DNA from 4 places in the Streptomyces sp. NPDC048462 genome. Region 1 is predicted to be linked to each of the others. Evidence: riboswitches for the same ligand, from Rfam matches in the RefSeq annotation. Region 1 holds a riboswitch; each other region holds the start of a gene.
The links. A riboswitch is a leader RNA that binds a small molecule or an ion and turns the genes downstream of it on or off. The one in region 1 is predicted to bind cobalamin.
Positions count from the first base shown of each region.

Region 2: another riboswitch for cobalamin. It lies ahead of ACGFU6_RS31555 (ribonucleoside-diphosphate reductase subunit alpha); the one in region 1 lies ahead of cobN (cobaltochelatase subunit CobN).
Region 3: another riboswitch for cobalamin. It lies ahead of ACGFU6_RS36050 (cobalamin biosynthesis protein); the one in region 1 lies ahead of cobN (cobaltochelatase subunit CobN).
Region 4: another riboswitch for cobalamin. It lies ahead of ACGFU6_RS01845 (ABC transporter substrate-binding protein); the one in region 1 lies ahead of cobN (cobaltochelatase subunit CobN).

Region 1 is NZ_JBICXG010000004.1:250,360-257,643, forward strand. It holds gene ACGFU6_RS09625 (precorrin-2 C(20)-methyltransferase) at 1-1,170, opposite strand, end outside; gene ACGFU6_RS09630 (precorrin-8X methylmutase) at 1,173-1,799, opposite strand; gene ACGFU6_RS09635 (precorrin-3B synthase) at 1,915-3,279, opposite strand; cobalamin riboswitch at 3,327-3,479, shown strand; gene cobN (cobaltochelatase subunit CobN) at 3,551-7,147, shown strand.
Region 2 is NZ_JBICXG010000026.1:22,934-30,217, forward strand. It holds gene ACGFU6_RS31530 (extracellular solute-binding protein) at 1-739, opposite strand, end outside; gene ACGFU6_RS31535 (GntR family transcriptional regulator) at 1,021-1,791, shown strand; gene ACGFU6_RS31540 (DUF3311 domain-containing protein) at 2,130-2,336, shown strand; gene mctP (monocarboxylate uptake permease MctP) at 2,333-3,961, shown strand; gene ACGFU6_RS31550 (GNAT family N-acetyltransferase) at 4,105-4,617, shown strand; cobalamin riboswitch at 4,659-4,796, shown strand; gene ACGFU6_RS31555 (ribonucleoside-diphosphate reductase subunit alpha) at 4,936-7,284, shown strand, end outside.
Region 3 is NZ_JBICXG010000038.1:20,850-28,133, reverse strand. It holds gene ACGFU6_RS36070 (alpha/beta hydrolase) at 1-13, opposite strand, end outside; gene ACGFU6_RS36065 (class II aldolase/adducin family protein) at 93-824, opposite strand; gene ACGFU6_RS36060 (anion permease) at 1,061-2,347, shown strand; gene ACGFU6_RS36055 (hypothetical protein) at 2,360-2,593, shown strand; cobalamin riboswitch at 2,765-2,898, shown strand; gene ACGFU6_RS36050 (cobalamin biosynthesis protein) at 3,043-4,056, shown strand; gene ACGFU6_RS36045 (cobyric acid synthase) at 4,053-5,702, shown strand; gene ACGFU6_RS36040 (putative cobaltochelatase) at 5,699-7,284, shown strand, end outside.
Region 4 is NZ_JBICXG010000001.1:448,076-455,359, reverse strand. It holds gene ACGFU6_RS01855 (ABC transporter ATP-binding protein) at 1-519, opposite strand, end outside; gene ACGFU6_RS01850 (FecCD family ABC transporter permease) at 516-1,607, opposite strand; gene ACGFU6_RS01845 (ABC transporter substrate-binding protein) at 1,604-2,671, opposite strand; cobalamin riboswitch at 2,707-2,895, opposite strand; gene ACGFU6_RS01840 (beta-ketoacyl-[acyl-carrier-protein] synthase family protein) at 2,967-4,190, opposite strand; gene ACGFU6_RS01835 (acyl carrier protein) at 4,187-4,447, opposite strand; gene ACGFU6_RS01830 (hypothetical protein) at 4,542-4,718, opposite strand; gene ACGFU6_RS01825 (acyl-CoA dehydrogenase) at 4,715-6,625, opposite strand; gene ACGFU6_RS01820 (beta-ketoacyl-[acyl-carrier-protein] synthase family protein) at 6,694-7,284, opposite strand, start outside.

The DNA.
Region 1 (7,284 bases):
GTCCGAGAGCGAGATCGTGGCGTAGTCGTGGCCCAGCGGCGCCCCCGCCCGGGCCGCGGCCGCGTTGGCCGCGGTCACGCCCGGCAGCACCCGGACCGGCACGTCCGCGTACCGGTCCTGGGCGGCCACCTCCAGGACGGCCGTCGCCATGGCGAAGACCCCGGGGTCGCCGCCGGACACCACGGCCACCCGCCGTCCGCGACGCGCCAGGTCCAGGGCGAACTCGGCGCGCTCCGACTCGACCTTGTTGTCCGAGCCGTGGCGGGACTGCCCAGGCCGGACCGGCACCCGCTCCAGATAGGTGGTGTAGCCGACCACGTCGTCGGCGGCGGCCAGCACCCCGCGCGTCTCGGGCGTCAGCCACAGCGGTCCGGCGGGGCCGGTGCCGACCACGGCCACCTCGCCGCCGTCCGCGGTGCCTTCGGCCTCGGGGCGCGGCGCGTCGATCCTGCTGGGCAGCACGGCGACCGCGAAGTACGGCACGGAGCCGGGATCGATCCCGGCCAGCTCGCCCGTGCGTTCCCCGGCCATCGTGGCGCGCTCCACGTAACGGGCCTCGGGCAGCCGGCCCGACGCCTCGAAGGCGCGGCGCACCGCGGGGAACGTGCGGCCCAGCTTCATCACCACCGCGGTGTCCGTGGCGGCCAGCCGGGCGGTCAGCTCCTCCTCCGGCAGGGTGCCGGGCAGGATGGTCAGCACCTCCTCGCCCTCGACGAGCGGGGTGCCGAGCCGGGCGGCCGCGGCGCTGACCGAGGTGACGCCGGGGATCACCTCGGTGGGATAGCGGTCGGCGAGCCGCTTGTGCATGTGCATGTACGAGCCGTAGAACATCGGGTCGCCCTCGGCGAGCACGGCGACCGTGCGCCCCGCGTCGAGGTGCACCGCGAGGCGGGCCGCCGCCTCGGCGTAGAAGTCGTCCAGCGCGCCCCGGTAGCCGCCCGGATGGTCCGTGGTCTCCGTCGTGACGGGGTAGACCAGGGCCTCTTCGATGTGGTCGGGGCGCAGATGCTCCGCCGCGATGGACCGGGCGATCGACCGTCCGTGCCGGGCGCTGTGGTAGGCGACGACATCGGCCTGGGCGATGACCTGGACCGCGCGCACGGTCATCAGGGCAGGATCGCCCGGGCCGAGCCCGACCCCGTACAGCCGGCCGTTCTTCTGCTCGCTCACGCTTACTCTTCCTCGCTGGCGATCGCGTTGAGGGCGGCGGCCGCCATGGCGCTGCCGCCCCGCCGGCCGCGCACGATCAGGTGGTCGAGCCCGGACGCGTGTGCGGCCAGGGCGTCCTTGGACTCGGCCGCGCCGATGAAGCCGACGGGCACACCGATGACGGCGGCGGGGCGCGGCGCGCCCTCCTCGATCAGTTCGAGCAGCCGGAACAGGGCGGTGGGCGCGTTGCCGACGGCGACGACCGCGCCGTCCAGCCGGTCGCGCCACAGCTCCAGGGCGGCCGCGCTGCGGGTGGTGCCGAGCTCCGCCGCGAGACCGGGCACCGCCGGGTCGGACAGGGTGCACACGACCTCGTTGCCGGCGGGCAGCCGCTTGCGGGTGACACCGCTGGCGACCATGGCCACGTCGCACAGGATGGGCGCGCCGGCCCGCAGCGCCGCACGGGCCCGCGACACCACGTCCGGGCTGAAGGCCAGATCGCGTACGAGGTCGACCATGCCGCAGGCGTGGATCATCCGGACCGCCACCTGGCTCACATCGGCGGGCAGCCCCGAGAGATCGGCCTCCGCGCGGATCGTGGCGAACGACTGCCGATAGATGGCCGGTCCGTCCTTCTCGTACTGGTGCACAGTGCTGTCGCTCTCTTCATCGGCGTGGAAAATCGGGCGTGGAAAGTCGGGTGTGGAGGGGCCGGTCTGGTCCGGGGTCGGGCCGGTCGGTGCGCGGCGGCCGGGTGCGGGACGGTCAGGTGCCGAGGCTGCCCCGGGCCGCCTCCACGGCGGCCGCGAGCGCGGACGGGCTGTCGGGGACGGGCAGCGGGGCGTGCCGTTCACCGTCGCGCACCAGTGAGACCCGGTAGCCGTCCGCGGTGGCGACCACGTCGACCCATTCGCCCCGGGGATGACCGCACCGGCGCTCGCACCCCGACCAGTACACCGGCAGCGCCCCCACGGGCCCCAGGGCCGCTGCCGCCCCGGCCCGCACATCGGCGAGTGACTTGGCGCAGCCGGGACGCCCGATGCAGGCCCCCACCCCGGTCCAGGGGGAGAGGGGCCCGGTGATCAGCCCGGCGGCCCCCAGAGCGTCCAGTCTCTCCGCGGCCCGCGCCCGCTCCACACCCGGCACGACGACGCCGCGCCACGGGGTGAGCCTGAGTTCGCCACCGTCACCGCCACCGTCACCGCCACCGCCACGGCCACCGCCACCGTCTCGCTGCCGGGCCGTGTCTGTCAGCGCCCGCCACTGCTCCGCGCCGACGCGTCCCAGGGGCACGCCGACGGACAGCGCGACCGTGTCGTACGGGCCGTCCACGACGCCGAACGCGGGAGCAGCCGACTCCGAGGGGCGCACGGGCCCGGCGGTGCGCGCGGAGGGGATCCCGGCCCGAGCCAGCCGCCGGACCACCTGGTCCCGGAGGATCCCGCCTTCCGCGCGCAGATCCGTCACACGCCAGACGCCCGAGCCGCGCGCGGTGTCCACGAAGGTCTCGGCGGCGACGAGCGCGGCCCGAGGGGCGTGCGCGCCGGATATCCGCAGAACTGATTCGGCCGGACCGATCCGCAGAGCCGCGTCGCCGTCGGCCCGTGCCAGCAGGGTCACATCGGCGCCGAGCGCGTCCACATCGCCGCGGCCGTCGTCGAGTGCGAACAGGAAGCGGCCCGACAGCTCGGTCGTCAGCTCACTCGCGCACACCAGCTCGTCCAGCGCGGACAGCCACGGGCGGACGTCGCGTTCTCCCCGGCCGTCGAGCCCGGAGAGCGGGGAGGCCACGATGTTGCGGACACGCTCGTGGCGCTCGGAGGGCAGCAGCCCCGACTCACCCAGCCCGGAGGCCAGTTCGCCGCCGCACTCCGGCCGCAGACCGCGCAACTGCACATTGCCGCGCGAAGTGAGATGCAGCTCACCATCGCCGAGCCGCTCCGCCAACTCCCGCAGCACATCTGCCCGGCTCGCGCTCAGTACCCCCCCGGGGATCCGGACCCGGGCCAGCGCACCGTCGTGCGCACTGTGCAGCCGCAGCGTGCCGGGGCAGGCGTCACCGCGGTCACGGACGGACGCGGCTCCTGTGGGCACGGGCAAAGTGGCTGGCGGGGGCATGGCGGCGAGCATACCGACCATCTCATCAGATCCGTATGCCTCCCAGTTCTTGACCGCCCCTTACTATGCCTAGCGACGGACCTTCCGGTCCGTAGTCGCCACAGACGGCGACAGGGGAGGAAGCCCGGTGCGATTCCGGCGCGGTCCCGCCACTGTGAACCCGGCCCCACCGGCCGGGTGAGTCAGGAACTCCCTTCCCCGAGCCACTCGGCCCGTCCGAGCAGGGGAGTCCCATTCCGACACCGCCCGGGGCGTGGATACCCCGAGGAAGGCCAGACGCCGCATGATCCTGCTCCTGTCGACGTCAGACACCGACCTGCTCAGCGCCCGCGCCTCCGACGGCCCGGTCGCCTACCGCTACGCGAACCCCTCCCGGCTCCCGCTCCAGGACCTCCCCGAGCTCCTCGACGGCACCGACCTGGTCGTCGTACGTCTCCTCGGCGGGGTCCGCGCCTGGCAGGACGGCCTCGACCAGGTCCTGGCCACCGGGCGCCCCGTCGTCGTCCTCACCGGGGAACAGGCCCCCGACGCCCAGCTGATGGCCGCCTCCACCGTCCCGATCGGCATCGCGGCCGAGGCGCACGCCTACCTGGCGCACGGCGGCCCCGCCAACCTGGAGCAGCTCGCCCGCTTCCTGTCCGACACCGTCCTGCTCACCGGCCACGGCTTCGAACCGCCCGCCCCGGCGCCCTCCTGGGGCCCGTTGGAGCGCACGCCCCGCGTGACGGACGGCCCCACCATCGCGGTGCTCTACTACCGCGCCCACCACATGAGCGGCAACACCGCGTTCATCGACGCCCTGTGCGGTGCCGTCGAGGACGCGGGCGGCCGCGCGCTGCCGCTGTTCGTCGCCTCGCTGCGCACGCCCGAACCCGAGCTGATCGACGCCCTGCGGGCCGCCGACGCGATCGTGACCACCGTGCTCGCGGCGGGCGGTACCCGGCCCGCCGAGGCGTCGGCCGGCGGGGACGACGAGTCCTGGGACGCCGGGGCCCTCACCGGCCTCGACGTGCCGATCCTCCAGGCGCTCTGCCTCACCGGTTCCCGGTCCGACTGGGAGGACAACGACGAGGGCGTCTCGCCGCTGGACGCCGCGAGTCAGATCGCCGTCCCCGAGTTCGACGGCCGCCTGATCACCGTCCCGTTCTCGTTCAAGGAGATCGACGAGGACGGCCTGCCGGCCTACGTGGCCGACGCCGAGCGCGCCGCCCGGGTCGCCGGGACCGCCGTGCGCCACGCGCGGCTCCGCCACATCCCGAACGCCGACAAGCGCCTCGCCCTTGTGCTGTCCGCGTACCCGACCAAGCACTCCCGGATCGGCAACGCCGTCGGACTCGACACCCCGGCGAGCGCCGTCGCGCTGCTGCGCCGGCTCCGCGCCGAGGGGTACGACTTCGGCGACGAGGAGGTGCCGGGCCTCGCCTCCGGTGACGGCGACGAGCTGATCTACGCACTGATCGAGGCGGGTGGCCACGACCAGGAGTGGCTCACCGAGGAGCAGTTGGCCCGCAACCCGGTCCGTATCCCGGCGGCCGACTACCGGCGCTGGTACGCGACGCTGCCGGCCGAACTCCGCGAGGCCGTCGAGGAGCACTGGGGCCCGGCCCCGGGCGAGATGTTCGTGGACCGCTCGCGCAACCCCGAGGGCGACATCGTCCTCGCCGCGCTGCGCCGGGGCAACCTGCTCATCCTCATCCAGCCGCCGCGCGGCTTCGGCGAGAACCCGATCGCGATCTACCACGACCCCGATCTGCCGCCCTCGCACCACTACCTGGCCGCCTACCGCTGGATCGCCGCCTCCGCCGACGACAACGGCTTCGGCGCCGACGCGATGGTCCACCTCGGCAAGCACGGCAACCTGGAGTGGCTGCCCGGGAAGAACGCCGGACTGTCCGCCGCGTGCGGGCCCGACGCGGCACTGGGCGATCTCCCGCTCGTCTACCCGTTCCTGGTCAATGACCCGGGCGAGGGGACCCAGGCCAAACGCCGCGTCCACGCCACCCTGGTGGACCACCTCGTGCCGCCGATGGCCCGCGCCGAGAGCTACGGCGACGTGGCCCGGCTGGAACAGCTCCTGGACGAGCACGCCCAGATCGCGGCGATGGACCCGGCGAAGCTCCCGGCCATCAGGGCCCAGATCTGGACCCTGATCCAGGCCGCGAAGCTCGACCACGACCTGGGGCTCGAAGACCGCCCGGAGGACGAGGGCTTCGACGAGTTCATCATGCATCTCGACGGCTGGCTCTGTGAGATCAAGGACGCACAGATCCGCGACGGACTGCACGTCCTGGGCGGCGCGCCCGCCGGCGGCGACCGGGTCAACCTCGTCCTGGCGATCCTGCGGGCCCGCCAGATCTGGGGCGGGACCACATCCCTGCCCGGCCTGCGCGAGGCGCTCGGCCTCGACGAGTCGGCGGCCACCCGCACCGCGGCCGACGAGATCGAGGAGCAGGCGCGCGCCCTGGTCCTGGCGATGGAGGACGCCGCGTGGGCGCCGGACGCCGTCGCCGGGGTCGCGGCCGGGCACCCGCAGGCCGTGGCCGACATCCTGGCCTTCGCGGCCGGTGAGGTCGTACCGCGTCTGGCGGCCACCACCGACGAACTCGACCACACCGTCCACGCGCTGAACGGCGGCTTCGTCCCCGCCGGACCCTCCGGATCCCCGCTCCGGGGCCTGGTCAACGTCCTGCCGACCGGACGGAACTTCTACTCCGTCGACCCCAAGGCGGTGCCCTCCCGCCTCGCCTGGGAGACCGGACAGGCGCTGGCCGACTCCCTGCTGGAGCGCTACCGCACCGACAACGGCGACTGGCCCACCTCGGTCGGCCTGTCCCTGTGGGGCACCAGCGCGATGCGTACGGCCGGCGACGACGTCGCGGAGGCCTTCGCCCTGCTCGGCGTCCGCCCGGTCTGGGACGACGCCTCACGGCGGGTCACCGGCCTGGAGGCCGTCCCGGCCGCCGAACTGGGGCGCCCGCGCATCGACGTGACGCTCCGCATCAGCGGCTTCTTCCGCGACGCGTTCCCGCACACCATCGGCCTCCTCGATGACGCGGTCCGCCTCGCGGCCTCGCTGGAGGAGCCCGACGAGCAGAACTACGTACGGGCCCACACCCAGGCGGACCTGGCCGCACACGGCGACGAACGCCGCGCCACCACCCGTATCTTCGGCTCCCGCCCCGGCACCTACGGCGCGGGCCTGCTCCAGCTCATCGACTCCCGGGACTGGCGCACGGACGCCGACCTGGCCGAGGTCTACACGGTCTGGGGCGGCTACGCCTACGGCCGTGAACTGGACGGACGCCCGGCCCGCGAGGAGATGGAGACGGCGTACAAGCGCATCGAGGTCGCGGCCAAGAACACCGACACCCGCGAGCACGACATCGCGGACTCGGACGACTACTTCCAGTACCACGGCGGCATGGTCGCCACCGTGCGCGCGCTCAAGGGCACCGCCCCGGAGGCGTACATCGGGGACTCCACCCGGCCGGAGACCGTCAAGACCCGCACCCTGGTCGAGGAGACCTCACGCGTCTTCCGCGCCCGCGTCGTCAACCCCAAGTGGATCGAGGCGATGCGCCGCCACGGCTACAAGGGCGCCTTCGAGCTGGCCGCCACCGTCGACTACCTCTTCGGCTACGACGCCACGACGGGGGTGGTGGCCGACTGGATGTACGACAAGCTCACCGAGACCTACGTCCTGGACCCGGCCAACCGCGAGTTCCTCCAGCGGGCCAACCCCTGGGCCCTGCACGGCATCGCGGAACGCCTCCTGGAGGCCGAGTCCCGCGGTATGTGGGAGAAGCCCGACCCGGAGATCCTCGCCGGGCTGCGTCAGGTCTTCCTGGAGGCGGAGGGCGACCTGGAGGGGGAGGACTGAACCAGCGGGCGCAGTACCGGCGTCCGAACGGCAGGAGGGCCCCGCGAACCGCGCGCGGGGGCGGGGCCCTTCCACGCGTGGCATCGGTGGTCAGCCGGTGACGGGCCGGCCGATGACCTGGTCGAGCTTGTCCGTCC
Region 2 (7,284 bases), on a different contig from region 1:
CCTTGGAGTAGGACTGGTACTTCTTGTACACGTCCATGGCCGCGGCGACCTTCGGGTCGGCCAGGTTGGAGACGTACTTGTCGCCTTCCTTCTTGACCGGCTCGACACCCTGGCCGACGAGCAGACCGTCGAAGAAGTACCAGTTCTGGCCGGGCAGGTAGATCGGCTCGGCGTCACCCTTCTTCTTGATGGCGTCGAAGGCCTTGAAGAGATCCGCGCGGGTCTTCGGCGTCTCGGTGATACCGGCGTCCTTGAAGACCTTCTTGTTGTACATGACGACGCGGTTACCGAAGTACCACGGCAGCGCGTACTGCTTGCCCTCGAAGACGGAGGGGGCGTTGACCGCGTCGGGCCAGGCGCCGCCGATCTCCTTCTTCACGTCGGCGAGCTCGGCGAGACCGCCGGTCTTGGCGTACGCCGGGGTCTGGGTGTTACCGATCTCCAGCACGTCGGGCGGGTTGGACTCGGAGAGCGCCGTGGTGACCTTCTGCTGAATACCGTTCCACTGCTGGACTTCGATCTTCAGCTTGGCCTTGGTCTTCTTCTCGAACTCGTCGGTGACCGTCTTGGTCCAACCGGGCGGGTTCGAGCCGGACATCGTCCAGACAGTCAGGGTCTGGCCCGCGTATCCTTCGGCACCGGCCTTCTTGCCGTCGCCGCTGTCGTCGTCCGAACCACAGGCCGCCATGCCGAACACCATGCCCGCGACGCCGATCGCCGCGATGAGCTTGCGCTTCACGCCACCCTCCTCAGGGATGCTGCAACCCCCGCCCACCGCGCAAATAACGTCGACGAGTACTACTGGGGCTGGAACCTGGTCTTTAATGGTTTAGACCAGTACCGGGAGCTTGGCCTAGACCTTTAGGGGTGTCAAGGGTGTATAAGAAGTGCACTCGCGTCCGTTATAGGACCGACATCTGAGGGAGGGCGACGAGCCGTGACCGGACCGTGCCACCATGTGAGCCGCGACAGACGGAGGAGCCGGTGACGGCAGCAGCGCAGCAGTCGGGAAGGCGGGCCATGGGCGTCGACGGGGGCAGTTCGGAGACCGAGACGGGCGGGGGCGCCGGGACGCGTACCGCGCGCGTTCCGAAGTACTACCGGCTGAAGCGGCATCTCCTCGACATGACGGACACGATGCCGCCCGGCACCCCCGTACCCCCGGAACGGACCCTGGCGGCCGAGTTCGACACCTCGCGCACCACCGTGCGCCAGGCGCTCCAGGAACTGGTCGTCGAAGGCCGGCTGGAACGCATCCAGGGCAAGGGCACCTTCGTCGCCAAGCCGAAGGTCTCGCAGGCCCTGCAACTCACCTCGTACACCGAGGACATGCGCGCCCAGGGACTGGAACCGACGTCCCAGCTGCTGGACATCGGCTACGTCACGGCCGACGACACGCTCGCCGGACTCCTCGACATCACCGCCGGCGGCCGCGTGCTGCGGATCGAGCGGCTGCGGCTGGCGAGCGGTGAGCCGATGGCGATCGAGACCACCCACCTCTCGGCCAAGCGCTTCCCGGCGCTGCGGCGTTCACTGGTGAAGTACACCTCCCTCTACACGGCCCTGGCCGAGGTGTACGACGTCCGGCTGGCCGAGGCCGAGGAGACCATCGAGACCTCGCTCGCCACCCCGAGCGAGGCCGGACTGCTCGGCACGGATGTGGGCCTGCCGATGCTGATGCTCTCCCGTCACTCGCTGGACGAGCAGGGTGAGCCGGTCGAGTGGGTCCGTTCGGTCTACCGAGGTGACCGCTACAAGTTCGTGGCCCGCCTGAAGCGTCCGCTGGACTGACCGGCACCCCCGGCGCACCACCCCGACAGCCCCCGTGGAACGGCTTCCGCGGGGGCTTTCCCGTCCCCCGGTCAGCCCTTCGTCCCGCCATTGGTCTGAACCACATCCCCCACCACTTGGCCGGCGCCGGGGACCATTCCTGCCACCCGCCGCCGGCCGGAGGACCGTTGCCGGACCGCAATGCGGACAGGGGGTGACGCTGGCCGGGACCCTCGCCTAGATTTCCTGCGCATTGCAAAGGTGATCAGCGAGGGGACGGAGTCGCCGCCATGTCAGCAGACCCAGAAGGAAAGCCAGCGGACCCAGGAGGAAAGCCGCCCACGGTCACACCCGTGCGGGTGGTCATCGCCCTCTGCCTCATCGCGCCGTTCGTGGCGATGCTCTGGGTGAGTTCGTACGCCAAGATCGACCCGACCTTCATCGGCATCCCGTTCTTCTACTGGTACCAGATGCTCTGGGTGCTCATCTCGACCGCACTCACGATGATCGCGTACAAGCTGTGGCAGCGTGACCAGCGCGCCCGCAAGGGGGGTGCGTCCGCATGAAGGACGGCGTGAACGGCATCGCGCTCGGCGTCTTCATCTTCTTCTTCCTGGCCGTCACGGTCGTCGGCTTCATGGCCGCCCGGTGGCGCAAGGCGGAGAACGAGGCCAGCCTCGACGAATGGGGCCTGGGCGGACGGTCCTTCGGCACCTGGGTCACCTGGTTCCTGCTCGGCGGCGACCTCTACACCGCGTACACCTTCGTGGCCGTACCGGCGGCGATCTACGCGGCCGGCGCGGCCGGCTTCTTCGCGGTGCCCTACACCATCCTGGTGTACCCGCTGATCTTCACCTTCCTGCCGCGCCTGTGGTCGGTCTCGCACAAGCACGGCTACGTCACCACCTCGGACTTCGTCCGGGGCCGGTTCGGCTCCAAGGGGCTCTCGCTGGCCGTCGCGGTCACCGGCATCCTCGCCACCATGCCGTACATCGCGCTCCAGCTCGTCGGCATCCAGGCGGTGCTGGACGTGATGGGCGTCGGCGGCGGCGAGGACACCAACTGGTTCGTCAAGGACCTGCCGCTGCTGATCGCGTTCGCGGTGCTCGCCGCGTACACGTACTCCTCGGGCCTGCGCGCACCCGCGCTGATCGCGTTCGTCAAGGACGGGCTGATCTACCTGGTCATCCTCGTGGCGATCATCTACATCCCGATCAAGCTCGGCGGCTTCGACGACATCTTCGCCGCCGCGCAGGAGAAGTTCAACGGCCCGCCGGGCTCCAAGCCGACCGGTGCGCTCGCGCCCGGCGTGGACGGCCAGTGGGGTTACGCCACGCTGGCGCTGGGCTCGGCGCTGGCGCTCTTCATGTACCCGCACTCCATCACGGCGACGCTCTCCAGCCGCAGCCGCAACGTGATCCGCCGCAACACCACGATCCTGCCGCTGTACTCGCTGATGCTGGGGCTGCTCGCGCTGCTCGGCTTCATGGCGATCGCCGCCGGGGTCAAGGTGGACAACGGCCAGCTGGCCATCCCGCAGCTCTTCGAGAACATGTTCCCCGACTGGTTCGCGGGCGTGGCGTTCGCCGCCATCGGCATCGGCGCCCTGGTCCCCGCGGCGATCATGTCGATCGCGGCGGCGAACCTCTTCACCCGGAACATCTACAAGGACTTCATCAAGCCCGACGCGACGCCCGCCCAGGAGACCAAGGTCTCCAAGCTGGTGTCGCTGCTGGTGAAGGTCGGCGCGCTCGCGTTCGTCCTCACCATGGACAAGACGGTCGCGATCAACTTCCAGCTGCTCGGCGGGATCTGGATCCTCCAGACGATGCCCGCCCTGGTCGGCGGCCTCTTCACCCGGTGGTTCCACCGCTGGGCGCTGCTCGCGGGCTGGGCGGTCGGCATGGTCTACGGAACGGCCGCGGCCTACGGGGTCGCCAGCCCCACCCAGGCGCACTTCGGCGGCTCGTCCAAGGAGATCCCGGGCATCGGCGAGATCGGCTACATCGGCCTGACGGCGTTCGTGCTGAACGTCGTGGTGACCGTCGTCCTCACCTTCGTCCTGAACGCCGTGAAGGCGCCTGCGGGGATCGACGAGACCTCTCCCGCCGACTACACCGCCGACGCGGGCGACCCGGGCGTGAAGACGGAGCTCCCGCCGGCCACGGCCGGTGCGCCCGGCGGTCACTGACCGAGGCGCCACGGGCCGCCGCACCCCAGCACGTGGGGAGCGGCGGCCCGTTCGCGCGTCCGGGGAACCCTCGGGCAGCGCCGCCGGAGCCGCCGGGGAAAACCCGTGCCGGCGCCGCCCGCGGGTGCGGCAGACTTCCGTGCATGGACATAACCATCAGGCCGGTCGAGCCCGCCGAGTACGCCGCCCTCGGCGAGATCACCGCCGAGGCCTATCTCGGGGACGGGCTGCTGGACTTCGGCGCCGACGACCCGTATCTGGTGCAACTGCGCGACGTCCCCCGGCGGGCCGCCGAGGCCGAGGTGCTCGTCGCGGCGGACGCGCGGGGCCGGGTCCTCGGCGGGGTCACCTACGCGCCGCCGGGCAACCGCTGGGCCGACATCGCGGCGCCGGACGAGGCCGAGTTCCGGATGCTCGCGGTCTCGCGCGAGGCACGTGGGGCCGGGGCGGGCGAGGCGCTCGTCCGGGCCTGTATCGACCGCGCACGAGCCACCCCGGGGGTCACCGGCATCGTCCTGTCGACGCAGCCGGCGATGCGCGGGGCCCATAGGATCTACGGGCGCCTCGGCTTCGTCCGGACCCCCGAAAAGGACTGGTATCCCATCGAAGGGCTCTCGCTGCTGACATACCGCCTGGAGTTCCCGGCGGTCTCTTGATCGGTCACGCGACACAACATGTGGGGGCTGCCTCATCCAGCGGCCCCCACATGTATGCTCGTGCTCGCTGTCGCCGCAGGGAAATCCGGTGCGAATCCGGAACTGTCCCGCAACGGTGTATTCGGTGTGCTTTTGCGCACCTCCGAGTCCGAGGACCTGCCGACAGCGCATCCGGCTCGACCGAACCGGATGCCCAGACGTCCGGGCCTCGTGGATGGGCCGGTGGACGCCGCACGGAGTGCTGCCCCGACCGGGCCCCGCTCCGCCCGGCTGCCCCGCTCCCCCGCCGGCCCAGAGCCGAGCGAGGGAGAGCACCACGTGACCATCGCGCCAGCCGATCCGGTTTCAGCGGCCGAATCAACGGGACCCACGAGCGACGGACCGGGCACCGCACTTCTGCGGACCCTCACCGCCCTCACCGCGGACCTGCCCGACACCGACCCCGGACGCGTCGCCGGCGCCGCGCTGCGCGGCCGCAACGCCCGGTCGGACGAGGCCGAGCTGAGCTCGCTGGCCACCGAGGCCGCGGCGGGCCTGATCTCCGAGGATCCCGCCTACTCCCGGCTCGCCGCCCGCCTCCTCACCCGCACCATCGCGGACGAGGCGGCCGGCCAGGGCGCGACGTCCTTCTCCGCGTCCGTCGCCGTGGGCCACCGCGAAGGCCTGATCGCGGACCGCACCGCCGAGTTCGTGACGCTGCACGCGGCCGCTCTCGACGCGCTGGTCGACCGGGCCCTCACCGACGGCGCCGACGACCGGTTCGGCTACTTCGGGCTGCGCACCCTGCACAGCCGCTACCTGCTGCGCCACCCGATCACCCGCCAGGTCGTCGAGACCCCGCAGCACTTCATGCTGCGGGTGGCCGCCGGGCTCGCGGAGGACGACTCCGAGCGCGCCCTGGACGAGGTCGCGGCCCTGTACCGGCTGATGAGCCGGCTGGACTACCTGCCCTCCTCCCCCACGCTCTTCAACTCCGGCACCCGGCACCCGCAGATGTCCTCCTGCTACCTGCTGGACTCGCCGCTGGACGAGCTGGACTCGATCTACGACCGCTACCACCAGGTGGCGCGGCTGTCGAAGCACGCGGGTGGCATCGGCCTCTCGTACTCCCGCATCCGGGCCCGCGGTTCGCTGATCCGGGGCACCAACGGGCACTCCAACGGCATCGTGCCGTTCCTCAAGACGCTCGACGCCTCCGTCGCCGCGGTCAACCAGGGCGGCCGGCGCAAGGGCGCCGCCGCGGTCTACCTGGAGACCTGGCACGCGGACATCGAGGAGTTCCTGGAGCTGCGCGACAACACGGGCGAGGACCAGCGGCGCACGCACAACCTGAACCTGGCGCACTGGATCCCGGACGAGTTCATGCGCCGGGTGGACGCGGACACCGAGTGGTCGCTGTTCTCCCCGGCCGACGTGCCCGAGCTGGTCGACCTGTGGGGCGACGCGTTCGACGCCGCCTACCGGGCGGCCGAGGCCAAGGGCCTGGCCCGCAAGACGATGCCGGCCCGTGAGCTGTACGGCCGGATGATGCGGACCCTCGCCCAGACCGGCCAGGGCTGGATGACGTTCAAGGACGCCTCCAACCGGACCGCGAACCAGACCGCCGAGCCGGGCCGCGTCGTGCACTCCTCGAACCTGTGCACCGAGATCCTCGAAGTCACCGACGACGGCGAGACGGCCGTCTGCAACCTGGGTTCGGTCAACCTCGGCGCGTTCGTCGAGGGCGGCACGATCGACTGGGAACGGCTGGACGCCACCGTGCGCACCGCCGTGACCTTCCTGGACCGGGTCGTCGACATCAACTTCTACCCGACCGAGCAGGCCGGCCGGTCCAACGCCCGCTGGCGGCCGGTGGGGCTGGGCGCGATGGGTCTCCAGGACGTCTTCTTCCAGCTGCGGCTGCCCTTCGACTCCCCCGAGGCCCGCGCGCTCTCCACGAAGATCTCCGAGCGGATCATGCTCGCCGCCTACGAGGCGTCCTGCGAGCTGGCCGAACGCTCGGGCCCGCTGCCCGCGTGGTCCGAGACGCGGGCCGCGCGCGGTGTGCTGCACCCCGACCACTACGAGACCGAGCTGAACTGGCCGGAGCGCTGGGACACGCTGCGCGCCCGGGTCGCGAAGAGCGGCATGCGGAACTCGCTGCTCCTGGCCATCGCGCCGACCGCCACGATCGCCTCGATCGCGGGCGTGTACGAGTGCATCGAGCCGCAGGTCTCCAACCTCTTCAAGCGCGAGACGCTCAGCGGTGAGTTCCTCCAGGTCAACGCCTACCTGGTGGACGAGCTGAAGAGGCTCGGCGTGTGGGACGCGCGGACCCGCGAGGCGCTGCGCGAGGCGAGCGGCTCGGTCCAGGGCTTCGCGTGGATCCCGGAGGACGTGCGGGCGCTGTACCGCACGGCGTGGGAGATCCCGCAGCGCGGACTGATCGACATGGCGGCGGCCCGTACCCCGTTCCTGGACCAGAGCCAGTCGCTGAACCTGTTCCTGGAGACGCCGACGATCGGCAAGCTCTCCTCGATGTACGCGTACGCCTGGAAGCAGGGGCTGAAGACGACGTACTACCTGCGCTCGCGCCCGGCGACCCGGATCGCGCGTGCCGCGTCCGGCCAGACGGCCGCCGCCGCCCCCATTCCCGTACAGCAGGCGACCGCGCCCGACGCGGACGCG
Region 3 (7,284 bases), on a different contig from region 1:
TAACCGGGCGCACGCCCTCAGTCTCATGGGCACCCGCGCACTCGGCCAGCGGGCGGGGGCCGTCCGGGCCGAGGCCGCCCGCCCCGGCGGCCTCAGCCCGGCTGCCCGTACCCCTTCAGCGCCTCCCGGACATCGCTCAGCTGGTCCGGGGTGAGCAGGGCCGGGGAGCGGCCGGGGACGGCGCTCGCGGCGAGCCAGAGGCGGCACAGCCATTCGAGCTGGGCGGTGCGGTCGTACGCCTCGTCGAGGGTTGCTCCGTAGGTGACGGTCCCGTGGTTGCCGAGCAGGCAGCCGGTGCGGTCCCGCAGGGCGGCCAGCATGTTCGCGGCGAGTTCGTCGGTGCCGTACCGGGCATAGGCGGCGACCCGGACGGGACCGCCCAGCAGTGCGGCCGCGTAGTGGATCGGCGGGACTTCGGCGACGAGCGTGGAGACGGCCGTGGCGTGCACCGCGTGGGTGTGCACGACGGCGGCCGCCGTCGTGTTCCGGTAGACCGCGAGATGGAGCGGGAGTTCGCTGGTCGGGGCCAGCTCGCCGAGGACCTGGTTGCCCTCCAGATCGACGCCGACCGCGTCCTGGGGGCGGAGCCGGTCGTACGGCACGCCGCTCGGGGTGACCAGGACGGTGCCGCCCACTCGCGCCGACACGTTGCCCGAGGTGCCGACGACCAGTCCGTCGGCCGCCGTCCGGCGGGCGGTGGCGACGACCGCGCCCCAGGCCCGCCCGATGTCCCCGGACAGCCGGACGTCCCCGGCCCGTCCGGTGCCCGCGGTTTGTCCGACGCCCACGGCTTGTTCGACCGGACCCTGTCGCTGATCGCTCATACGAAGATCCTTTCCACTGATGAGCGGCCCATGTTTCTGCCCTGTTTCCGGAGGCCGGCCGGACCCGGATTCCGGGCCCACACGGCCCGGCGCCCGTCCCGCCCTGTCGGACCACGGCCAAACGGGGCATCGCCACTCCGATTGGAGTCACCGCAACGCCCTGTTCAGTTCATCTTCCGTTCACCCGGGTTGCCTACGTTCCACGTGCCACTGACGTCGAACGATTGCCTGGGTAAATGGAACACATCACGCTGCTGCTCGCGATTGTGATCGTGACAGCTCTAGTGTTCGATTTCACGAACGGTTTCCACGACACCGCCAACGCGATGGCGACCACCATCTCGACCGGCGCACTCAAACCCAAGACAGCGGTGGCGATGTCCGCCGTTCTCAACCTCGTCGGCGCGTTCCTGTCGGTGGAGGTCGCCAAGACGATCTCCGGCGGGATCATCAACGAGAACGGCCTCAGAACCGAGGTCATCTTCGCGGCGCTCGTCGGCGCCATCCTGTGGAATCTGCTGACCTGGCTGGTCGGGCTGCCGTCCAGCTCCTCGCACGCCCTCTTCGGCGGTCTGATCGGCGCCGCGGTGATGTCCGCGGGCTGGTCCTCGGTCGACGGCGGCACCGTCGTCACCAAGGTGCTGCTCCCCGCGGTCGCCGCCCCGTTCGTCGCCGGTCTGGCCGCACTGCTGGCCACCAGGCTGACCTACCGGATCGGCGGGAAGATCCGTAACGACGCCCAGGAGAAGGCGACCGCCAAGGGCTACCGGGCCGGGCAGATCGCCTCCGCCGGGCTGGTCTCGCTCGCCCACGGCACCAATGACGCGCAGAAGACCATGGGCATCATCACGCTGGCCCTGGTCACCGGCGGGGTGCTCTCCCCCGGTGCGAACCCGCCGGTCTGGGTCATCGTCAGCGCCGGTCTGGCCATCGCGCTCGGCACCTACCTGGGCGGCTGGCGCATCATCCGCACCATGGGCAGCGGCCTCACCGAGCTCAAGCCGCCGCAGGGCTTCGCCGCCCAGACCAGTGCGGCCACGGTCATCCTGGCCTCCTCGCACCTCGGCTTCTCCCTCTCCACCACCCAGTCCTGCTCGGGTGCGGTGATGGGCGCCGGCCTCGGCCGCCGGGGCGGTGTGGTCCGCTGGTCCACCGCCACCCGGATGTTCGTCGCCTGGGGTCTGACGCTGCCCGCCGCGGGTCTGGTCGGCGCGGGGGCGGAGTTCCTCACCAAGCAGGGCACCTGGGGCGTCGTGCTCGTCGCCCTGCTGCTGGTCGCGGGCTCCGGAGCGATCTGGGTCCTGTCCCGCCGCAAGCCGGTCGGCCAGGACGACGTCGGGCCCGGCGGCCAGAACGGCGCAACGGCCGGCGGGAACGCCGAACCCGCCGGGGTCGTCACCACCGCCATCGCGGCCGTCAGCCCGCCGCCCACCGCGGCCCAGGCCCAGCATGACCTCAAGACCACCATCCCGGCCCCGGCCGGGCCCGTAGCCGCCGACCCGGCACGACCTGCCACGGTGTAAGGAAGATCCTCCATGAACATCGACTGGGCAGCCCTCGGCACCGTCTTCGGCGTCTCTCTCGTCGCCACCGTCGCGCTGGTGGGCCTCTTCACCCTGGGCATCGTCGGCCTCTCCCGGCAGGCCGAGGCGGCCGCACCGGGCGGTCAGGCCGGCGGGTCCCTGATGCTCGCCCGCGCGGGCGCGTACGCCTGCTTCGGGCTGTGCGCGGCGGCGGTGGCCTACGGCATCTACATGATCGTCGCCTGAGCCGCAGTCCCCGACCCACCGCACCTGAACCATCCGCCGTATCGGGCCGGCCGCACCTCGCGTGCGGCCGGCCCGATGTGGGTCTCAGCACACTGCGCCGCCGCAGGTCAACGGTAGGTTGACTGGCGTTCGCGGAGCGTGGTGGACTGCCGGAGCCATTACGGCGACAGCAGAGGAAGCCGGTGCGAATCCGGCGCGGTCCCGCCACTGTCACCGGGGAGCAGTCCCCCACCACCGGAAGTCACGGTCCACGCCAAGTGGGCTGGAAGACCGGGGGTACTGCGGATCCGGGAGCCAGGAGACTCTGGTCGCCGATCACGTCGAACCAGGGCGCGGACCCTGAGTGAGGACATATCGCCATGCCCGGCCGCCGTGCGTCCGTATCCCTGTCTCCCCCGCCGCCAGCTGCCCGCACCAAGGGCGTCCGAGGCGCGACGGCCGGCTGAACCGTGCGTGCCGATCGCATCTTCGCGTACGGCGCCACGGCCGGTCTGATCGGTGATCTGCTGCTCGGTGACCCCCGCCGGGGACATCCGGTCGCCGCCTTCGGGCGGGCCGCGGCAGGCATCGAACGCCGCCTGTGGCGCGACCACCGCGGGTGGGGCGCGCTGCACACCCTGGTCTGCGCCGGAGGCACCGCCGGAGGCGCGGCACTGGCCGCCCGTGCGCTGCGCCGCCGTCCCGCCGCGTCCGTGGCCCTGACCGCCGCCGCCACCTGGTCCGTCGTCGGCGGTACGTCGCTCGGGCGCGAGGCCCGGTCCATCGGCGGCGCGCTGGCCGCCGGCGACCTCGAACTGGCCCGCGAGCGGCTGCCCCGCCTGTGCGGCCGTGACCCGCAGTCCCTGGACGGACCGCAGATCGCCCGTGCCGTGGTGGAGTCCGTCGCCGAGAACACCTCCGACGCCGTGGTCGGCGCACTGGTGTGGGGCGCGCTGGGCGGGGTCCCCGGGCTCGTCGGCTTCCGGGCCGCCAACACCCTGGACGCGATGGTCGGGCACAGGTCGCCCCGCCATCTGCGTTACGGCTGGGCCTCGGCCCGCCTCGACGACCTCGTGGGCTGGCCCGGCGCCCGGCTGACCGCGCTGCTCGCGGTCGCCGCCGGGGGACGGCCCCGGGGTGCGCTGCGGGCCTGGCGTACGGACGCCCACCGGCACCCGAGCCCCAACGCGGGCCCGGTGGAAGCCTCGTTCGCGGGCGCGCTGGGCGTACGGCTCGGCGGCACCCTCGCCTACGGCGGCCGGGTCGAGCACCGCCCCGTACTCAACGGCGCCGCCGGCCGGGCGGTGGGGACGAAGGACATCGAACGCGCCGTACGGCTCTCGCGCCGGATCGGCGTGCTGGCCCTCGGTGTGAGCGTGGCGGCCCGGCTGGGCGCGGGCGCCGCGGCACGGCGGATCACCTCGACGCGCGGTCCGGGCACACCTGCCCCGGGTGCGCGCACCTCAGGACGGAGACCGACATGAGCGGCGGACTGCTGGTCGCCGGGACCACATCGGACGCGGGCAAGAGCGTCGTCACGGCGGGCATCTGCCGCTGGCTGGTGCGCCAGGGGGTGAAGGTCGCGCCGTTCAAGGCGCAGAACATGTCACTCAACTCCTTCGTCACCCGCGAGGGCGCCGAGATCGGCCGGGCCCAGGCCATGCAGGCCCAGGCCGCCCGGGTGGAGCCGACCGCGCTGATGAACCCGGTGCTGCTCAAGCCCGGCGGCGACCGCTCCAGCCAGGTCGTCCTGATGGGGCGCGCGGTCGGTGAGATGAGCGCCCGCGGCTACCACGGCGGCAGGCAGGAGCAGTTGCTGTCCACCGTCGTGGACTGCCTGGAGCAGCTCCGGTCCACGTATGACGCGGTGATCTGCGAGGGGGCGGGCAGTCCGGCGGAGATCAACCTCCGGCGCACCGACATCGTGAACATGGGCATCGCACGGGCGGCCCGCTTCCCGGTGGTGGTCGTCGGGGACATCGACCGCGGCGGGGTCTTCGCCTCGTTCTTCGGTACGACGGCGCTGCTCGCCGCCGAGGACCAGGAACTGATCGCCGGCTACCTGGTCAACAAGTTCCGCGGTGACGTGTCACTGCTGGAGCCGGGCCTGGACATGCTGTTCGGTCTCACCGGGCGGCCCACGTACGGAGTGCTGCCGTTCGCCCACGGCCTCGGCATCGACGAGGAGGACGGGCTGCGGGTCTCGCTGCGCGGCACCGTGCGCGAGTCCGTCGTCGCGCCCCCGCACGGCGAGGACGTCCTGCGCGTCGCCGTGTGCGCGGTGCCCCTGATGTCGAACTTCACCGACGTCGACGCGCTGGCCGCCGAACCCGGCGTCGTGGTGCGGTTCGTGGACCGTCCCGAGGAGCTGTCCGACGCCGATCTCGTCATCGTGCCCGGCACCCGGGGCACGGTGAAGGCGCTGGCCTGGCTGCGCGAGCGCGGCCTTGCCGACGCGCTGCTGCGGCGCGCCGCCGAGGGCCGCCCGGTCCTCGGCATCTGCGGCGGCTACCAGATCCTCGGCGAACACATCGAGGACGAGGTGGAGTCGCGCGCCGGACAGGTCGACGCGCTCGGCCTGCTCCCCGTACGCGTGCGGTTCGACCGCGAGAAGACCCTCGCCCGGCCGGTCGGCGAGGCGCTCGGCGCCCCCGTCGAGGGGTACGAGATCCACCACGGCGTCGCGGACGTGCGCGGCGGCGAGCCGTTCCTCACCGACGCACGGGGGCGGCGCCTGGACGGCTGCCGGTCCGGCGCGGTGTGGGGCACCCACTGGCACGGCTCGCTGGAGAGCGACGCGTTCCGCCGCCGCTTCCTGGCCGAGGTCGCGCGGGCCGCGGGGCGCCGCTTCGTCCCCGCCCCCGGCACCTGTTTCGCCGCACTGCGCGAGGAGCAGCTCGACCGCCTCGGTGACCTCATCGAGGAACACGCCGACACCGACGCGCTGTGGCGGCTCATCGAGTCGGGCGCTCCCGCCGGACTCCCCTTCATCCCGCCGGGAGCGCCCCCGCTCCCCGGGAGCCCGGCCGTGCGGGGACCCCGCACACCGGTCCCCGCCCCGCAGCCGCCACCGGGGCCCGAACGCCCGTCGGAACCGCTGGAAACCGCCGCCACCAAGGAGGCCCTGTGAGTACGCCGTACCCCTTCACCGCCATCGTCGGGCAGGACGATCTCCGGCTCGGCCTGCTGCTCAACGCCGTCTCGCCGGCCGTCGGCGGGGTGCTGGTGCGGGGCGAGAAGGGCACCGCCAAGTCCACCGCCGTGCGCGCGCTGGCCGCGCTGATGCCGGAGGTGTCCGTCGTCCCGGGGTGCCGGTTCTCCTGCGACCCCGCATCGCCCGACCCGGCGTGTCCCGACGGCCCGCACGAGCCGGCGCCCGGCGCGTCACGGGCGGCGCGGACGGTCGAGCTGCCCGTCGGCGCGTCCGAGGACCGGCTCGTCGGGGCCCTGGACATCGAACGGGCGCTGGCCGAGGGCGTGAAGGCCTTCGAGCCGGGGCTCCTCGCGGACGCCCACCGCGGCATCCTGTACGTGGACGAGGTCAACCTCCTCCACGACCACCTGGTCGACCTGCTGCTGGACGCGGCCGCCATGGGCGCCTCGTACGTGGAGCGCGAAGGCGTCTCCGTACGGCATGCCGCGCGCTTCCTGCTCGTCGGGACGATGAACCCGGAGGAGGGCGAGCTCAGGCCCCAGCTCCTGGACCGGTTCGGGCTGACCGTCGAGGTCGCCGCCTCGCGCGAGACCGATCTGCGGGTCGAGGTGGTGCGCCGGCGGCTCGCCTACGACGACGACCCCGCCGCCTTCGCCGCCCGGTGGGCCGAGGAGGAGGGCGCACTGCGGGACCGGATCACGGCCGCGCGGGCACTGCTGCCGCAAGTGCGGCTCGGTGACGGGGCGTTGCGGCAGATCGCGGCCACCTGCGCGGCCTTCGAGGTCGACGGGATGCGGGCCGACATCGTGATGGCCAGGACCGCCACGGCACTGGCCGCCTGGGCGGGGCGCACCGACGTCCAGGCCGAGGACGTACGGCAGGCCGCCCTGCTCGCGCTCCCCCACCGGCGCCGGCGCAATCCGTTCGACGCGCCGGGGCTCGACGAGGACAAGCTCGACGACACGCTGGAGCAGAACCGCGGCGAGGACGAGGATCCGGACCCGGACGGCCCCGGTGGCGGCGGCCCGCCCCCGCAGGGCGACGGGCCCGACACACCGCCGCAGCCGGAAGACGGCGCCGACGACACGCCCGAGGGGCCGGGGCCCGAGCAGTCCGTGCCCGAGCAGGGCAAGGAGCGGGAGCCGGGGCAGGGGCAGCCCGTCGGGGGCGGCGAGCAGCAGCCCGTGCGGGCCGGCGAGCCGTTCCGGACGAAGATGCTGAGCGTGCCCGGCCTGGGCGAGGGCGCGGCGGGGCGGCGCTCCCGGGCGCGTACCGAGCACGGGCGTACCACCGGCGCACGGCGTCCGCAGGGCGCGCTCACCAAGCTGCACCTGGCCGCCACCGTGCAGGCCGCCGCCCCGCACCAGCGGGCGCGGGGCCGGTCCGGGCCGGGCCTGGTGGTGCGGCGGGACGATCTGCGGCAGGCCACCCGGGAGGGGCGCGAGGGCAACCTCGTGCTGTTCGTCGTGGACGCGTCGGGGTCGATGGCGGCCCGGCAGCGCATGACGGCGGTGAAGGGCGCGGTCCTCTCCCTGCTGATGGACGCCTACCAGCGGCG
Region 4 (7,284 bases), on a different contig from region 1:
GTGGTTCGTCGGTTCGTCCAGCAGCAGCTCGCGCGGCTGCTGGGCCAGCGCGCGGGCGATCTGGACGCGCTGGCGCTCGCCGCCGGAGAGGGTGTGCCAGGACTGGTCCCGGCGGCCGGTGAGACCGGTCCGCTCCAGGGCCTGGTCCACCGCGCTCTCGTCCTCGGCCGTCGGCGCCGACCAGGCGCGGCGGTGTGGGATACGGCCCAGGCGTACGACGTCCACGACGCTCAGCTCGACCTGGGTGAGCGAGTGCTGGTCGACCACCGCGACCCGCCGGGCGACCGTGCGGCGGCCGATCCGGGCCAGCGGGTCGTCGTCGAGGGTGACCGTGCCCGCGTCCGGCGCGAGGACCCCGGCCAGTATCCGCAGCAGGGTCGACTTCCCCGAGCCGTTCGGGCCGATGAGGCCGACGGTGGCACCGGGCGGCGGGGTCAGCGAGACCCCGTCCAGGATGAGGCGGCCGCCCGCCTCGCGGCTGACCCGGTCGGCCCGCAGCCCGCTGCCGGGCGAGCTCATGCGGTCCGCCGGGTGCGGTAGAGGACGAGCACGAAGGCGGGCACCCCGATCAGGGCGGTGACGACACCCACCGGAACCTCCTGCGGATCGAGGACGGTGCGCGCGAGGGTGTCCACCCAGACCAGGAACACGGCCCCGGCGAGCGCGGTGACGGGCAGCAGCCTGCGGTGCCCGGAGCCGGCGAGCGCGCGGGCCGCGTGCGGCAGCACCAGGCCGACGAAGCCGATGGCGCCGGCCGAGCTGACGAGGGCGGCGGTCAGCAGCGCGGTCGCGCAGAGCAGCACGATCCGGGTGCGCCCGACGTGGACGCCAAGGGTGGCGGCGGCGTCCTGCCCGAAGGCGAAGGCGTCGAGCGTACGGGCGTGGCCCAGGCAGATCAGCAGGGTCACGGCCAGCACGGCGGAGCAGGTCCACACATCGCTCCAGCCGACGCCGCCGAGCGAGCCGAGCAGCCAGAACAGCACCCCGCGGGTCTGCTCGGCGTCGGCGGCGGTCATCACGACGAAGGAGGTGAGCGCGGAGAACAGCTGCATGGCCGCGACTCCCGACAGGACCACCCGGTCGGTGCTGCCGCCGAGGGTGTGGCTCAGCAGCAGGACCAGCGCGAAGGAGCAGAGCGCCCCGATGAACGCACCGGCCGACAGGGACACCGCTCCCCCGCCGACTCCGAGGACGACGACCACGACCGCACCGGTCGACGCCCCGGAGGAGACGCCGAGGACGAACGGGTCCGCGAGCGGGTTGCGCAGCAGCGACTGCATGACGGTGCCGCAGACCGCGAGTCCGGCGCCGCAGACGGCGGCGAGCAGGGTCCTCGGCATGCGCAGGTTCCAGATGATGCCGTCCCGGATCGGGCTGAGCGGCGAATCCCCGAGCCCCAGGTGGGCCGCCACCGTGTCCCGGACGTCTCCGACGGAGATCCGGGCGGGGCCGATGGTGACGGCCACGGCGACGGACAGGACCAGGAGCAGCAGGCCGCCGGCCCACAGGAGTCCCCCGCCGATGCCCCGGACACCGCGACGCCCGCGTTCACCGGCGGCGGGGAGCTCGTGTCCGCTCGCCCGCGCGGCCCGTTCGGTGTCCGTCACCCCGCGAGCCCGAAGGTGCGCAGCCCGGCGGCGACCCGCTCCACGCCCTCGACCGTCCGGATCGACGGGTTCATGGCCTGCCCGCTGAGCAGCACGTAGCGCTTGTGCCGTACGGCGTCCATGTTCTTCGTGGCCGGATTGGACTCCAGGAACGCGATCTTCCGCGAGGCGCTCTCGGCGGTCTGCGACTTGCGGGTCAGATCACCGATGACCAGCACGTCGGGGTTGCGGTCGGCGACCGTCTCCCAGTTGATCTGCGGCCATTCCTCATGGGTGTCGTCGAAGACGTTCTTCGCGCCCAGCTCCCGGGTGATGACGCCGGGCGCCCCGCAACAGCCCGCCAGGTACGGGGACTCGGAGTTGGCGAACCAGTACATCAGGGTGGCGCCGGAGGCGTTGATGCCGTCGGTCGCCTTCCGTACCCGGGCGGTCAGCTCCGCGACGAGCTTCTCGCCTCGCTCCGGGACACCGAACACCTTGGCCATGTCGCGTACTTCGCGGTAGACGCTGTCCATGGTCAGTGCTCCGGTCCTGACCCCGTCGCCGTCCTTGCTGTTGTCCTTGGCGGTGCAGTCGGCGGGCGAGACGTAGGTGGGGACGCCCAGCTTCTCGAACTGTTCCCGGGGGGCGACGCCGCCCTTGGCGAGCGTCGACTCGAAGGACGCGCTGACGAAGTCGGGCTCCTGGTCGAGGACCTTCTCGGACGAGGGACGGTTCTCGGAGATCCGGGGGATGCCGGCGTTGGCCTTCTCCAGGCCCTTCATCACCGGGTCGGTCCAGGTGGCGGTGGCGGCCAGCCGGCCGGCGAGGCCGAGCGAGAGCAGGATCTCGGTGGACCCCTGGTCGACCGGGACGGCGCGGCGCGGGGCCGCTCGCACGGTGACGGTGTGCCCGCAGTTCTTCAGGGTCACCGGATAGCCGTCGGCCCCGGTGGGCCTGTCGGCGGAGCTGTCGCCGCCTGTGCCGCAGGCGGTCAGCAGGAGTGCTGCGGCCGTGAGCAGGGCGGCGGAGCGGGCATGGCCGGCTATGAGCGGCACGAAGTACCTCGGCGTCTCTGGGCCCATGCGCGGGGCCCGCTGTACGGAGTTCCGCGAACCGGTGCCGGACCGCGGGCGCCAGCAGGTCTTCGGACTCGGGTTCGTACGGTCGGGACGCCTTCCCGGGGACCCGTGGGTCTCCCAGTGGCTGTTGGCCCCGCCCGTCCCCCTCACCGCTGCGCGTCAGTTCCGGATTCACACCGGATTCCCTGACCCCTACGTGGAGTTCGACTGGCCCAGGCACGCTACCACGGGGTCCGCGCAGCTCAGCGACGGTACGGCGGGCGGACCGGGCCTGCCCGGCCCGGTCCGCCCCGCGTCCTCAGGGCCGCAGGAGTGCGACCACGGCGTTGTGTCCGCCGAATCCGAAGGAGTGGCTGAGAGCCCGCCGCACGGGCAGCGCCCGTGGCCGCTTGGTCACGCAGTCGATGTCGAACCCGGGCGCGGGCGCGTCCAGGTTGGCGACGGGCGGGACGATTCCGCGCTGGAGCGTCAGGATCGTCAGCCCCGCCTCGATCGCTCCGGCCGCGCCCATGCAGTGGCCGAGCACGCCCTTGGGCGCGGTGACGGGCGGCCGGTGCGGGAAGACCCGGCCGATCAGGGCGGCTTCGGCCGCGTCGTTGCGCGGGGTCGCCGTGCCGTGCGCGTTGATGTGCTCGACGTCCCCGGCCTGCCAGCCCGCGTCGCGCAGCGCGGCCTCGACGGCCGCCTGGGCGATCCGCCCGTCGGGGTGCGGGCTGGTGGGGTGGTGCGCGTCGGTGGTGGCGCCGGTGCCCGCGAGCAACGCGCGTGGCTCGGCGCCCCGGGCCTCGGCGTCGGCCGCGCGCTCCAGCACCATGACGGCGGCGCCCTCCCCCATGACGAGCCCGGCCCGGTCGGCCGCGAAGGGCCGGCTGAGCCGGGACAGGTCCCGGTCCGCGAGGGCGGCCGCGCCGGATCTGGCGAATCCGGTCATGGCGATCGGGAAGAGGGTCGATTCGGTGGCTCCCGCGATGGCCAGGTCGCACTGTCCGGTGACGAGCAGGTCCCGGGCCACGGACAGCGCGGTGATCCCGGACGAGCAGGCGGTACAGGGCGCCAGGCTGGGGCCCGTCGCGCTCATCTCGATCGCGATCTCCGCCGCGGGCATGTTCGGGATGGTGAGCAGGATCCCGGACGGCGAGGTCGCCTCGGGCCCGCGCCGCTCCAGCACCAGGGCCTGATCGGTCAGACCGGCGGATCCGCCGCTGCTGGTGCCGACGACGACCGCGACCCGGCTGCCGTCCCAGCCGCCCGGGTCGAGTCCCGCGTCGGAGACCGCCTCCCGCGCGGCCAGTACCGCGAACTTGGTGTACCTGCCCATGCGGAAGGCGGTACGCCGGCCGATCGCGGCGTCCAGGTCGATGCCCTCGACCGTGCAGGCGAAGTCGATCGCGCATCCTGCGAGCTCGGGAACGATGCGGGCCGGGCTGACGCCGGCGCACACCCCGTCCCAGGTGGACTCGGTGTCGTTGCCGACCGGGGTGATCATTCCCAGACCGGTGACAGCGATGGCCGGCATCTTCATCGGGCCGCACTCACCGGCGCCTCGTCGCCGGCCGCCGCGCGGAGGAACTCCGTGAGCCCGGCGAGGCTGGTGTCCCGGTGCAGCGTGCCCGGATCCAGCTCGACGCCGACGGCCTCCCTGATGACGACGGCGAACTCGGCGACTGCCAGGGAGTCCATGTCCAGGCTGTCCATCGTGGATTCGGGGAGAATCTCGGCCACAGGCACCCTGAAGGTACGGCTGAGTACCTCGGTGATCGTGGGGTGAATCGCGCTCATGGTCTTCCTCTCCATCATGCCCGTCCGGCGGGGGTGTCCCGGGCGGTTCCTCTCACCACCCCGACGCCGAAGTAACTGAGCAGCGTTCCTCCAGTTACGCCTTGCGGCGAACCGATTCGCCTGCGGGTGTCGCCGCCCCCGTGCACCAGCGCGAGAGCACGGCCGCGGTACCCCAGAAGGCCAGCAGTACGGCACCGACGCCGAGGCCCTGGACCACGTCGGCCGCGCGCCGAACGCCCTGCGGTACCGCCAGCTCCGCCGAGCCGCTCATCGCCCGGCTCCGGCGGGTGCCGGGGACCCGCCCGTGTGCCAGGACGCCCCCGGGTCGTCGTACGCCTCGGCGTAGCGGGCTCCGGCGATGGGCCAGTCGGCGAGCACCTCCTCCGGCAGCGCGAACGAGTCGGCGAGCTCGGGCAGGTGGTTCGCCACCGCGGCGACGAGTCGCTCGGTGCGCTCCGTCAGGTCCTCGACCTGGCCGGCCGTGAGGTGGCCGGCGACGAGCAGGTCCCCGCTGTGGTGCTGGACCAGGCGCAGCGCGAACAGCCGGGCCAGCTCGCTCAGCCGCTCGCGGGCAAACCCCTCGGGCAGGCCGTCGACCGCGTCCGCGTACGCCTCGGCCGCCTGCCGGCAGGCATGCGCCTCGACTCCGCGCAGCGCGGGCCCGGACCCCTCGTTCCACCGCCTCAGCGGACCCCCGTGCGGGGCCCGTGCCATGCGGGCGCGGGAACGGGCGAACTGGATCCGCTCCACGTGGGCCAGGAGCCGGCCGAGGAAGCGGAGATCGTCCAGGTCGCCGGTCTGCGGGCCCTCGAGCGCCGCGCCCCAGGCCTCCGGTGCGTCAGGCATCGCGGAGATGACCATCTCGGACGCGGCCTTGGCGTGGATGGCCATGTTGTCGCCCTCGGCGGTGATGGCACCCTCCACCCCGGTGACGAGTTCGCTCATCCCGTTGTTCTCCAGCAGCCCCTGGGCGCCGCACCGTTCCCGGCACTCGACGATCACGGACCGGGCCTGCCAGGTGATCCAGCCCTTGGCGATGTCGACCAGCCGCCCGGCCGCCTCGCGCTCCGGATCCGGCCCGTGTGCCGCCGCCTCCCAGCGGTCCAGGGCCCGCCGGTGCAGCAGGCTCATCGCGAAGACGGTGGCCATGGCCCCGGCGAGCGGGCCGTGGTGGCTGCGGTGGGCGATCACCGGCAGCGGCGGCAGCGCCCGGCCGGCGGAGACGTACCGGTGGCCGGAGTAGCGGACCGCGATGGCGAGGGTGGCGCGGGCGGAGCCGATCGCGCTCGCGCTCATGCAGATGCGGCCCGTGGTGACGCGGCCGATGGAGGCGAGGAACCGGCGTCTGCGCCCGGCGGTGCCGCTGCGGAACACCCCGTCGTCGTCGACCCGTCCCTGCCGGCCGCCGAGCAGCGCCTCGCGCTCCACGAACACCTGGTCGAAGGAGGTCAGGCAGTGGTCGACGGGGCTGCCCATCCGGGCCGGAAGCCGGCGGATCCGCACCCCGGGCAGGGCCTGCGAGGAGTCGGTGAGGGGCACCAGCAGCAGGAAGACCCCGTGGTCGGTGCCCCCGACGAGGAGCCGGGCGGCGACCAGTCCGCTCTTGGGGCCGCCGGCCGGGCTGGTGTTGGGCATGAACTTCTGCGCGCCCAGGTGCGGGGTGTGCAGCACGAATCCGTCCCGGGCGCGGTCGTAGGTGGCCGTGGTCTCGACCGCGGCGGCGTCGTTGCCGTGCGCCACCTCCGTACAGAGAAACGTTCCGATGCGCCGCATCGCGAGGAAGTCCGAGAGATCGCGGGACCGGTCGGCGTCGTGGTCCAGCAGGCTGCCGAGGAAGAGGTTGTAGTGGATCCCCGCGACGGTGGCGAGCGAGGTGTCCACCGGGGCGAGCCATTCGTGCAGCGCGGCCAGGGCGCGCGGGTCGGCGGCCAGCCTGGCGCCGCTGTCCAGCGTGCTGTTGAGGGTGCGCAGCCGTGCGTGGGCGAGGGCGAGCCGTTCGTCGGGGGTGGGGCCGGGCGCGGGCACGGCGGGCCGGCGGAACGCGTCGGTGGCGATGAGCCGCTGCCAGAAGCCGTGCTCCCGGCGGGCGTCGGGGCCCAGAAGCACCGAGGTGAGCCGGTCCGTCGTCCGCTCCGGGCCGGCTGCGGTCACCACGGGGCTGTCGATCGTTGTGGTCATACGAATGGAACGATCAAGAATCGGCCAGGACACCCGAATTCAGGCAATCGCGGCCCTTTCCTTCCTGTTCAGCGGGGTGCCGGGGCCCGCTGGAAGGCGAGGGCCACGTTGTGGCCGCCGAATCCGAAGGAGTGGCTGAGCGCCCGCTCGACGCGCTGCCTGCGGGGTTGCTTGGTCACGCAGTCGAGTCCGGAGTCCGCCGGCGGGGCGTCGAGGTTGGCGATCGGCGGGACGAGGCCGTGTTCCAGGGTCAGTACGGTGGCCACCGCCTCGATCGCACCGCCCGCCGCGAGGGTGTGCCCGATGACGCCCTTGGGTGCGGTCACCGAGGGCCGGTGCGGGAAGACCCGGGCGATCAGCGCGCCCTCCATGGCGTCGTTGAGCGGGGTGGAGGTGCCGTGCGCGTTGATGTGGTCCACCTCGCCGGCGGTCCAGCCCGCCCGTTCCAGTGCCCCCTCGACCGCGCGCTGAGCGCCCCCGCCGTGCGGGTCGGGTGCGGTGGGGTGGTGGGCGTCCGTGGCCGCTCCGGCACCGGCCAGCACCGCGCGCGCCCGCCCGCCGCGGGCCCGTACGTCCGCGGCCCGTTCCAGTACGAGCACGGCCGCGCCCTCGCCCAGGACGAAGCCGTCACGGTCCTCGGCGAACGGCCTCGACGCGCC